DNA from 3 places in the Rhizobium sp. 05N49 genome. Region 1 is predicted to be linked to each of the others. Evidence: predicted binding sites of a transcription regulator. Region 1 holds the regulator's gene; each other region holds the start of a gene.
The links. The regulator HrcA, encoded in region 1, represses chaperone genes, less so after heat shock. The targets are predictions, from matches to a motif close to GTTAGCACTCNCNNNNNGNGAGTGCTAAC.
Positions count from the first base shown of each region.

Region 2: the regulator HrcA is predicted to act here: its motif matches at 1,300-1,328, upstream of groES (co-chaperone GroES).
Region 3: the regulator HrcA is predicted to act here: its motif matches at 2,265-2,293, upstream of groES (co-chaperone GroES).

Region 1 covers NZ_JBFTME010000002.1:331,191-334,449, reverse strand. The annotation lists gene AC1DF8_RS05865 (nucleoside hydrolase) at 1-349, shown strand, start outside; gene grpE (nucleotide exchange factor GrpE) at 423-1,058, opposite strand; gene hrcA (heat-inducible transcriptional repressor HrcA) at 1,170-2,258, opposite strand; gene rph (ribonuclease PH) at 2,436-3,152, shown strand; gene AC1DF8_RS05845 (VOC family protein) at 3,227-3,259, shown strand, end outside.
Region 2 covers NZ_JBFTME010000027.1:13,546-16,804, reverse strand. The annotation lists gene AC1DF8_RS32415 (ArsR/SmtB family transcription factor) at 1-144, opposite strand, end outside; gene AC1DF8_RS32410 (dihydrofolate reductase family protein) at 292-933, shown strand; gene groES (co-chaperone GroES) at 1,385-1,681, shown strand; gene groL (chaperonin GroEL) at 1,738-3,259, shown strand, end outside.
Region 3 covers NZ_JBFTME010000018.1:127,359-130,617, forward strand. The annotation lists gene AC1DF8_RS28340 (hypothetical protein) at 1-239, opposite strand, end outside; partial or broken gene groL (chaperonin GroEL) at 297-1,741, opposite strand; gene groES (co-chaperone GroES) at 1,804-2,118, opposite strand; gene AC1DF8_RS28355 (usg protein) at 2,396-2,668, shown strand; gene AC1DF8_RS28360 (hypothetical protein) at 2,760-3,050, shown strand; partial or broken gene AC1DF8_RS28365 (hypothetical protein) at 3,127-3,259, shown strand, end outside.

The DNA.
Region 1 (3,259 bases):
GTTGCTGACCCGCAAGGACCGGGTGAAGCGCATGGCCGATATCGGCACCGCGCCTGCCAAGGCGATGGTCGAGATGCTGGAATTCTTCGAGCGCTTCGACATCGAAAAATACGGCTCGGACGGCGGTCCGCTGCATGATCCGACGACCGTCGCCTATCTGCTGAAACCGGACCTCTTCAAGGGCCGGGACTGCAATGTCGAGATCGAAGTCACATCCGAACTGACGGTCGGCATGACCGTCGTCGACTGGTGGCATGTGACCGACCGAAAGCGTAATGCAAAGGTCATGCGCTACGTGGATTCCGACGGTTTCTTCGATCTGCTGATCGAGCGTTTCGGGCGCATCTAGTTCGCAAGGGTGATACAAAAACCAAAAAGGCCGCTGACGCGGCCTTTTTCAATTGTCAGGCATTCTTGCTGTCTCAGGCGTCCTTCTCGTCCAGCACCGAGTTGGCCTCGGCTTCGACGAGTTTCGGACCACCCTTGGCGACGCCGACCATGGCCGGGCGCAAGACGCGTTCACCAATGCTGAAACCGGCCTGTACGACCTGTACCACCGTATTGTTCGGCACTTCGGTATTCGGCACTTCGAACATCGCCTGATGGAAGTTCGGGTCGAACTTCTGGCCGACCGGCTCCAGCTTGCGAACGCCGTGGCGCTCGAGAGCCGAGAGCATGGAGCGCTCGGTCATCTCGACACCTTCGATCAATGTCATCAGGCCAGCGTCGGCGGCAGCCCTGGCTTCCGGCGGAATGGCATCGATCGCACGGCGCAGATTGTCCGAGACGGCCAGCATGTCGCGGGCGAAGCCTGCGACGGAATAGGACTTGGCGTCCTTGACCTCGCGCTCCGTGCGGCGGCGCAGATTATCCATTTCGGCAGCGAGCCGCAGGTAGCGGTCGCGCAATTCCGTATTCTCGGCCTTCAGAAGCTCAAGCGCATCCGGTTCGCCTGCGGCTGCTTCCTTCACGGCTTCATTCTCGACGTTTGCGGCGGCGTCGGCTGTGGCTTCCGCCGCAGCCGCGTCAGGTCCGTTCTTCGTCGTTTCATCAGTCATGACGGTCTCCGGTTCGTGTATTCTCAGATGCGCCCGATATCGATGTTTGGCCGGAAAAAATCAAGTCTGCGTTACGAAGAAGCTAAAATTCCGCCTGTTTTGCGCAAGGGATCAGAGAGATCCGCGCGAAAGGCGCGACACGAGCTGCGCGGTATAGTCCACCATCGGCACGATGCGGGAATAATTGAGCCGCGTGGGACCGATCACCCCTACCGCGCCAACGATGCGGTCGTCGTCATCGCGATAGGGCGCCACAATGAGCGAGGAGCCGGAAAGTGAGAAAAGCTTGTTTTCCGAACCGATGAAAATGCGTACGCCCGGCCCGCTTTCGGCAAGGTTCAGGAGCTCGATCAAGCTGTCCTTCTTCTCCAGATCATCGAATAGCAGGCGCAGCCGGTCGAGGTCTTCCGCGCCGCCTACGCCTTCCAGCAGGTTTGCTCGGCCGCGGATGATGAGCTGTGCCGGCTTCGTCTCGTCCGAGTTGCCGGCCCACACGGCGACGCCGCGCTCCACGAGGTCGCGCGACAGTGCGTCGAGCTCATGGCGAACTTCATCTTTCAGCTGGCTCAATTGCAAGCGCAATTCCGGCAGCGTCTGCCCGGTCATGTGTGCATTGAGGAAATTGGCAGCCTCGGTGAGTTGCGACGAGGTAACACCTGCGGGCAGTTCTATAATGCGGTTTTCCACCTGATCATGGTCACCGACAAGAACAGCCAGCGCCTTGGTAGGTTCCAGGCGGATGAACTCGACATGTTTCAGAACCGGGTCGCTCTTTGAGGTGATGACAAGGCCGGCGCCGCGCGAAATGCCCGAGAGCATGCGACTCGCCTCATTCATCATCGATTCCACCGGATTGTCGCGGCTTCCAGCCCGCACCTGGCGGTCGATGCTGGCACGTTCTTCTGCCGAGAGGTCACCGACCTGCATAAAGGCATCGACGAAGAAGCGCAGCCCGATCTGCGTCGGCAGGCGCCCGGCGCTGACATGCGGCGAATAGATGAGACCAAGCTCTTCCAGATCGCTCATGACATTGCGAACGGAGGCAGGCGACAGAGACATCGGCAGAAGACGCGAAAGATTGCGGGAGCCGAGCGGCTCACCGTGCTCCAGATAGCCTTCGACGATGCGCCGGAAGATTTCCTTCGATCGTTCATCCAGCGCAGCCACGGCATCCGAAATTGATGTCGACCTGTAGCTCATGAACTTTTCGCACCCGCACTGAATGATATCAGGGAAATATAGCCAATCTGCCCCCCGTGGCAAAAGGGAATTTGCAAATGCACGCAGCCAATCGTAGAAGCGGGCGACGATACAATGCATGCACAGACATTGCCTGAAAGCGCTCACGTTTTCGGCATCATGTTTCAGGAGAAGAGAATGCGGCCTTCAGGCAGAAAAACCGACCAGATGCGCAAGGTCTCCTTCGAGCGCAATTTTTCCAAGCATGCTGAAGGCTCCTGCCTGGTAAAGTTCGGCGATACGCACGTACTCTGTACGGCGAGCCTGGAAGACAAGACGCCGCCGTGGCTGCGCAACACCGGCAAGGGCTGGGTCACAGCCGAGTATGGCATGCTGCCGCGCGCGACAGGCGAGCGAATGAAGCGCGAAGCCGCAGCCGGCAAACAGGGCGGCCGCACGCAAGAGATCCAGCGCCTGATCGGCCGCTCGCTGCGTGCCGTGGTCGATCTTACTGCCCTCGGCGAACGGCAGATCACGCTCGACTGCGACGTCATCCAGGCCGACGGCGGCACGCGCACGGCCTCGATCACCGGCGGCTGGATTGCGCTTTACGATTGCCTGCGCTGGATGGAAACCCGCAACATGATCAAGGCCGACCGCGTGCTGAAGGACCATGTCGCGGCGATCTCCTGCGGCATCTTCGCCAACCAGCCGGTCATCGACCTAGACTATCTCGAGGATTCCTCGGCCGAGACCGACGCCAATTTCGTCATGACAGGCGCCGGCGGCATCGTCGAGATCCAGGGTACGGCGGAAGGCACGCCTTTCAGCGAAGAGGAGTTCTCCTCGCTGATGGGTCTCGCCAAGGCGGGCATTGCCGAGCTGGTGGACCTACAGAAGCAAGCCATCGCCTGAGGCTTTCATTCAAGCCTCGCCAGTGAATTTCCTCGTCCCTGCTTACGGGGGCAAGGCCTCAAAAGGGGCGGGCAATGGCACAACCCATCGAAGGCGTTCTTGAAACT
Region 2 (3,259 bases), on a different contig from region 1:
GAAGGAGGGCAGCGCCATGTCGAAAGGCTCGGCCAGGACGCTGACCGGTACCTCGCCGGCAGCCAGGCGCGAGACGACCGCGCGGCGGGTCGGGTCGCTGAGAGCGTGAAAGGCAAGGTCGAGCGGTGTCGAGTGGTAGGGCATGTGGCCTATTAAAACGTCACAGATTGCCAGTCAAGAACAATAAGGTACTTGCCTTAGTGTTTGACCCTCGATACAAAGGCACATGCCTTAGTGTCTGGCCTACAGATGGAGGCTGTCATGGTGCAACCACTCGCAAGGAGAACAACAGTGGTAGTTCGTGTCGATCTCATGATCTCGCTCGATGGTTTCGCGACAACGACGGACCAGACGCCGGAAGTCCCGTTCGGAGAGGACTGGTCGCGTCTCGTCGGCTCATATGTAGCAACCCGCACGTTCCGCGAGCGCGTATTCAAGGATACCAGCGGGGCTGGGGCGACAGGCATCGACGACGACTACGCGAAGGCGTATTTCGAAAATGTGGGGGCCGAGATCATGGGCGCCGGCATGTTCGGTCTCCACAACTTTCCCGACGATCCGGACTGGCGCGGCTGGTGGGGTGACGAGCCGCCGTTCCGGTGTCCGGTTTTCGTCCTCACCCACAAGCCACGTCCTTCCCTGGAGATGGCTGGCGGGACAATTTTCCATTTCCTCGCCACTACACCTGCCGATGCGCTACAGCGGGCTGTCAGTGTGGCGGGCGGCAAAGACGTGCGGGTTGGCGGCGGTGCTACCGTTGTTCGCGACTTCCTCAAGGCGGGCCTTGTCGATCGCCTTCATGTCGCTATCGCTCCGATCCTGCTCGGGCGCGGCATACGCCTGTGGGACGATCTGCGCGGCCTGGAAGCCGGCTGCACGGTGAAGTCGGAAACCGCGCCGAGTGGCACCATCCACCTCACCTTCCAACGCTAGGCATTTTCTTGCGACTGGGGCGACCATGGCCGCGCACAGCGGTCATGATGTCGGCTTCCGTGCAGACCCTGACAATCTGCCTTGCCTGTCCAACCCGAGGCAAATGTCGACTTCCGCTGTAAAGCGGTCAACCTTGGAAGCAGGCGGGCAACGATATCGCCACGCATTGGCCAGATGATGCGTGGCGAGTTGGCCGGCCCGCCAGCCGCCCCCCATGTTCGCCCGGGCGGGCAAGGCTCGGAAAGGCAGGCTGTGGCAAAGGCTCGGCGCCACGCGGGACAAATCCTGCATGTCTCCACAATTCCGGCACAAAAATCCGTGAAGGCTCTTCTTGACTCCTTCTGGAGCCATCCCTAAATGCACGGCGCTAGCACTCACGGGAGTTGAGTGCTAACATCCACCTTGTGGGCCACCCCGGTCCGCGAATGTCATTTGATCGAGGGATTAGACAATGGCAAGCACCAATTTCCGCCCGCTTCACGATCGCGTCGTTGTCCGTCGCGTTGAATCCGAAGAGAAGACCAAGGGCGGCATCATCATCCCGGATACCGCTAAGGAAAAGCCGCAGGAAGGCGAAATCGTCGCTGTCGGCTCCGGCGCTCGTGACGAGTCCGGCAAGGTCGTAGCACTCGACGTCAAGGCTGGCGATCGCGTTCTGTTCGGCAAGTGGTCGGGCACCGAAGTCAAGATCAACGGCGAAGACCTTCTGATCATGAAGGAAGCCGACATCATGGGCATCATCGGCTAATCAGCCGGTTGTCTTTCATCCGATATCGCTGACACCCCTTTTCAGGAGTTCTCAAAATGGCAGCTAAAGAAGTAAAGTTCGGCCGCGGCGCGCGCGAAAAGTTGCTGCGCGGCGTCGATATCCTCGCTGACGCAGTGAAGGTCACCCTCGGTCCGAAGGGCCGTAACGTCGTTATCGACAAGTCCTTCGGCGCTCCGCGCATCACCAAGGACGGTGTTTCGGTCGCCAAGGAAATCGAACTCGAAGACAAGTTCGAAAACATGGGCGCCCAGATGGTCCGCGAAGTTGCTTCGAAGACCAACGACGTCGCCGGCGACGGCACCACGACTGCAACGGTTCTCGCACAGGCCATCGTTCGCGAAGGCGCTAAGGCAGTTGCTGCCGGCATGAACCCGATGGACCTGAAGCGCGGTATCGACCTCGCTGTTGCTGAAGTCGTCAAGGATCTCCAGGCCAAGGCCAAGAAGATCAACACGTCGGAAGAAGTTGCCCAGGTCGGCACGATCTCCGCAAACGGCGAAAAGCAGATCGGTCTCGACATTGCTGAAGCAATGCAGAAGGTCGGCAACGAAGGCGTTATCACCGTCGAAGAAGCCAAGACCGCTGAAACCGAACTCGAAGTCGTCGAAGGCATGCAGTTCGACCGCGGCTACCTGAGCCCGTACTTCGTCACCAACCCGGAAAAGATGGTTGCTGACCTCGAAGACGCCTTCATCCTCCTGCACGAAAAGAAGCTTTCGAACCTGCAGTCCATGCTCCCGGTTCTCGAAGCTGTCGTTCAGACCGGCAAGCCGCTCCTCATCATCGCTGAAGACGTCGAAGGCGAAGCTCTTGCTACGCTCGTCGTCAACAAGCTGCGCGGCGGCCTGAAGATTGCTGCTGTCAAGGCTCCGGGCTTCGGCGATCGCCGCAAGGCCATGCTGGAAGACATCGCTATCCTCACGGGCGGCACTGTCATCTCCGAAGACCTCGGCATCAAGCTCGAGAGCGTCACGCTCGACATGCTCGGCCGCACCAAGAAGGTCTCGATCTCCAAGGAAAACACCACGATCGTCGACGGCGCCGGCGCCAAGTCCGACATCGAAGGCCGTGTTGCCCAGATCAAGGCCCAGATCGAAGAAACCACCTCCGACTACGACCGCGAAAAGCTGCAGGAACGTCTTGCCAAGCTCGCTGGCGGCGTTGCCGTRATCCGCGTCGGCGGTTCGACGGAAGTSGAAGTGAAGGAAAAGAAGGACCGCYTCGACGACGCTCTCAACGCGACGCGCGCTGCTGTTCAGGAAGGTATCGTACCGGGCGGCGGCGTCGCTCTGCTGCGTTCTTCCACGAAGATCACCGCAAAGGGCGAAAACGACGACCAGGAAGCTGGTATCAACATCGTGCGCCGCGCTCTCCAGGCTCTGGTTCGCCAGATCGCTGAAAACGCAGGTGATGAAGCTTCGATCGTTGTCGGCAAGATCCTCGACAAGAATGAAGACAACTACGGCTACAACGCCCAGACCGGCGAATATGGCGACCTGATCCAGCTCGGCATCGTCGACCCGGTCAAGGTTGTCCGTACGGCTCTGCAGAACGCAG
Region 3 (3,259 bases), on a different contig from region 1:
GTGTTCAGGAGCTCAGCAAGGAGCGGACGGTGCTCCTCCTGCGCCACCGGCATGTCGGCGACTGCCATCGCTTTCGACAGAAGCCTGTCGCGGTCTCGCATGCCCTTGTTGAACAGTCTCGCGACTGTCGCCGTCAGCCGGCTGATGGAGGATGGGTCGCCCGACATCCCTTTGGCTCGGGCAACCTCTTTGACGACGCTGGCGCAAAGGCGCGCGTCTTCCTTCGATGGCAGGTTCATGGTTTCCTCCGCAAGTGGCTCGCCCCACGCGGCTGGGGCGAGCCTTCCCTATCGCCTTTAGAAGTCCATTCCCGCGCCGGCCGGCAGGGCAGGTGCGGCGTCCTTCTTAGGCTTTTCAGCAATCATTGCTTCCGTGGTCACAAGAAGGCCGGCGACCGATGCTGCATCCTGGAGTGCCGTGCGCACGACCTTGGCCGGGTCGATAACGCCTTGAGCGTAGAGATCGCCGTATTCTCCGGTCTGGGCATTCCAGCCGAAGGAGAACTCGGCCTTCTCCCGCAGCTTGCCAACGATGACCGAACCTTCGGCGCCGGCGTTTTCCGCGATCTGTCCTTCACTTCCACTTCCGTCGAACCGCCSACSCGGATGACGGCAACGCCGCCAGCGAGCTTGGCGAGACGTTCCTGCAGCTTTTCGCGATCGTAGTCAGACGTCGTYTCCTCGATCTGCGCGCGGATTTGCGCAACGCGGCCATCGATCTCGGCCTTGGAGCCGACGCCGTCGATGATGGTGGTGKTTTCCTTTTCGATCGCCACCTTCTTGGCACGGCCGAGCATGTTCAGCGTGACGTTCTCGAGCTTGATGCCGAGGTCTTCGGAGATGACGGTGCCTCCCGTCAGGATGGCGATGTCTTCGAGCATGGCCTTGCGGCGATCGCCGAAGCCCGGAGCCTTGACAGCAGCAATCTTCAGGCCGCCGCGCAGCTTGTTGACGACGAGCGTGGCAAGAGCTTCGCCTTCGACGTCTTCGGCGATRATGAGGAGCGGTTTGCTCGACTGCACGACTGCTTCGAGGACAGGCAACATCGCCTGGAGGTTCGACAGCTTCTTTTCGTGGATCAGGATGTATGGGTCTTCAAACTCAACGCGCATCTTGTCCTGGTTGGTCACGAAATATGGAGACAGGTAGCCACGGTCGAACTGCATGCCCTCGACGACTTCGAGTTCGGTCTCGGCGGTCTTGGCTTCCTCGACGGTTATGACGCCTTCATTGCCAACCTTCTCCATCGCCTCGGCGAGATRGCGGCCGATCTCGGAATCACCGTTGGCAGAGACGGTGCCCACCTGAGCGATCTCCGAGTTGCTGGTGATCTTGCGGGCATTGGTCTTGAGTTCCTTGACAACGGCGTCGACGGCAATGTCGATGCCGCGCTTCAGGTCCATCGGATTCATGCCCGATGCGACGGCCTTGGCACCTTCCTTGACGATGGCCTGCGCGAGTACCGTCGCGGTCGTGGTGCCGTCACCGGCAAGATCGTTGGTTTTCGACGCCACTTCGCGCAGCATCTGGGCGCCCATGTTCTCAAACTTGTCTTCGAGTTCGATTTCCTTGGCGACCGATACCCCGTCCTTGGTGATGCGCGGAGCACCGAAGGACTTGTCGATCACCACGTTACGACCCTTCGGGCCGAGCGTGACTTTGACGGCATTTGCCAGCACATCGACCCCACGCAGCATGCGTTCACGGGCGTCGCTATGGAATTTGACTTCTTTCGCAGCCATTTGTCTAACTCCTCAATAGGCAGCTATTGACTGATGGTGTTGGGTKTGGGGGACGAGCCGCCTCAGGCGGCTTGTTTACGCTCGGCCTGAGCTTCGATGATGCCCAGAACGTCGCTTTCCTTCATGATCAGCAGATCTTCACCGTCRATCTTGATCTCGGTTCCGGACCATTTGCCGAACAGGATGCGATCACCGGCCTTGACGTCGAGCGCCTGGATCTGGCCTGCATCGCTGCGRGCGCCGGGGCCTACGGCGACGACCTCGCCCTCCTGCGGTTTTTCCCTGGCGGTGTCGGGAATGATGATGCCGCCTCTGGTCTTTTCTTCGGATTCGACCCGGCGTACGAGAATGCGGTCATGGAGCGGTCGGAACGACATGTTTTCCTCCGTGGACAAACGATGATGTTTCGAAATCCCCTGGCCGGACCGGATGACCAGTCCGGGCGGGTGCGAACCTCGTTGAGCGTTCGCGTGCAAAAATTTATTTTCGGGCTTTTTCAATTTCAAGAGGGTCGGCAGGAAAAATTAGCACTCGACACCGCCGGCTGCTAACATGCTGTAAAGGAACAAGAAACAACATCGAAGCGTTCAGAAAACCGTTGAGGGCTGCGCGATTCTGCGCCACCTTCGCAGTGTCATGAAACGGAGATGAAGTATGCAATTCTCATCGGACCTGGAGCGTCAGCTCAACGGCTATGGACTGACCACCGCGCATATTCTCTATCGCATTCCCGACTTCGAATCCGTCCTGCAGACCTATGTCTGGCAGGACTATGATCTCGCTCCCGACTTTCCCGAGATGCACAAGTTCCTCCACTTCTGGAAGGCCAGCCTCGACGGACCACTTCACTCGGTGCGCTATACACACCAGCGGCTGATTAGGCCGAACGAATGGCGTCGTGTCGAGGGCGAATTCAAGCTTCAATGAACCCTTGAATTCGATTTTTTGTCTTCCTAGCTCATTGCCCGCTCGAGACGTTGAACTCGGTGTGCGCCGGTTGTGTTGGAGTAACACCTGCATGGAAGAGAATATCAGTATCATCAAGAGCGTTGGCATCGATGAACGAGAAGAGATCATCGTTGATTTCGCGCGGTGGCTTGAAAAAGCTTCACAGGAGGCGCTGGTTCATGGCGAAAGACGCTTTGCCATGATGTCCGCCAGCATGGCAGAGGCAATGCGCGTCAATGCCGACGAACTGGCGCGCGATGATCCACAAAAGGCCGAGCGTGTGCTGCAACAAGCCAGCGCAATGATGGCGCAGTTCAAGGCCGCCTATCCCCATCGCGTCATCAGTCGATCTGTCCATTGATAGAGATAGTGGTGGCGGATCTATGAAAGGTCAGCTCATGCCGGCGCTGCGGTAGGCAACCATTCTTGGTGGTAACATGGTGGGTCCGAACGATTTGGAAGAAATGCAACGGGAAGATGTCGGCGGATTTCGGGCCCTTCTCCGTCGTTATCGCACCCAGCTCGTGGCAACTGCGACGGTGACCCTGTTCTGCCTTGTCGGCTACGCGA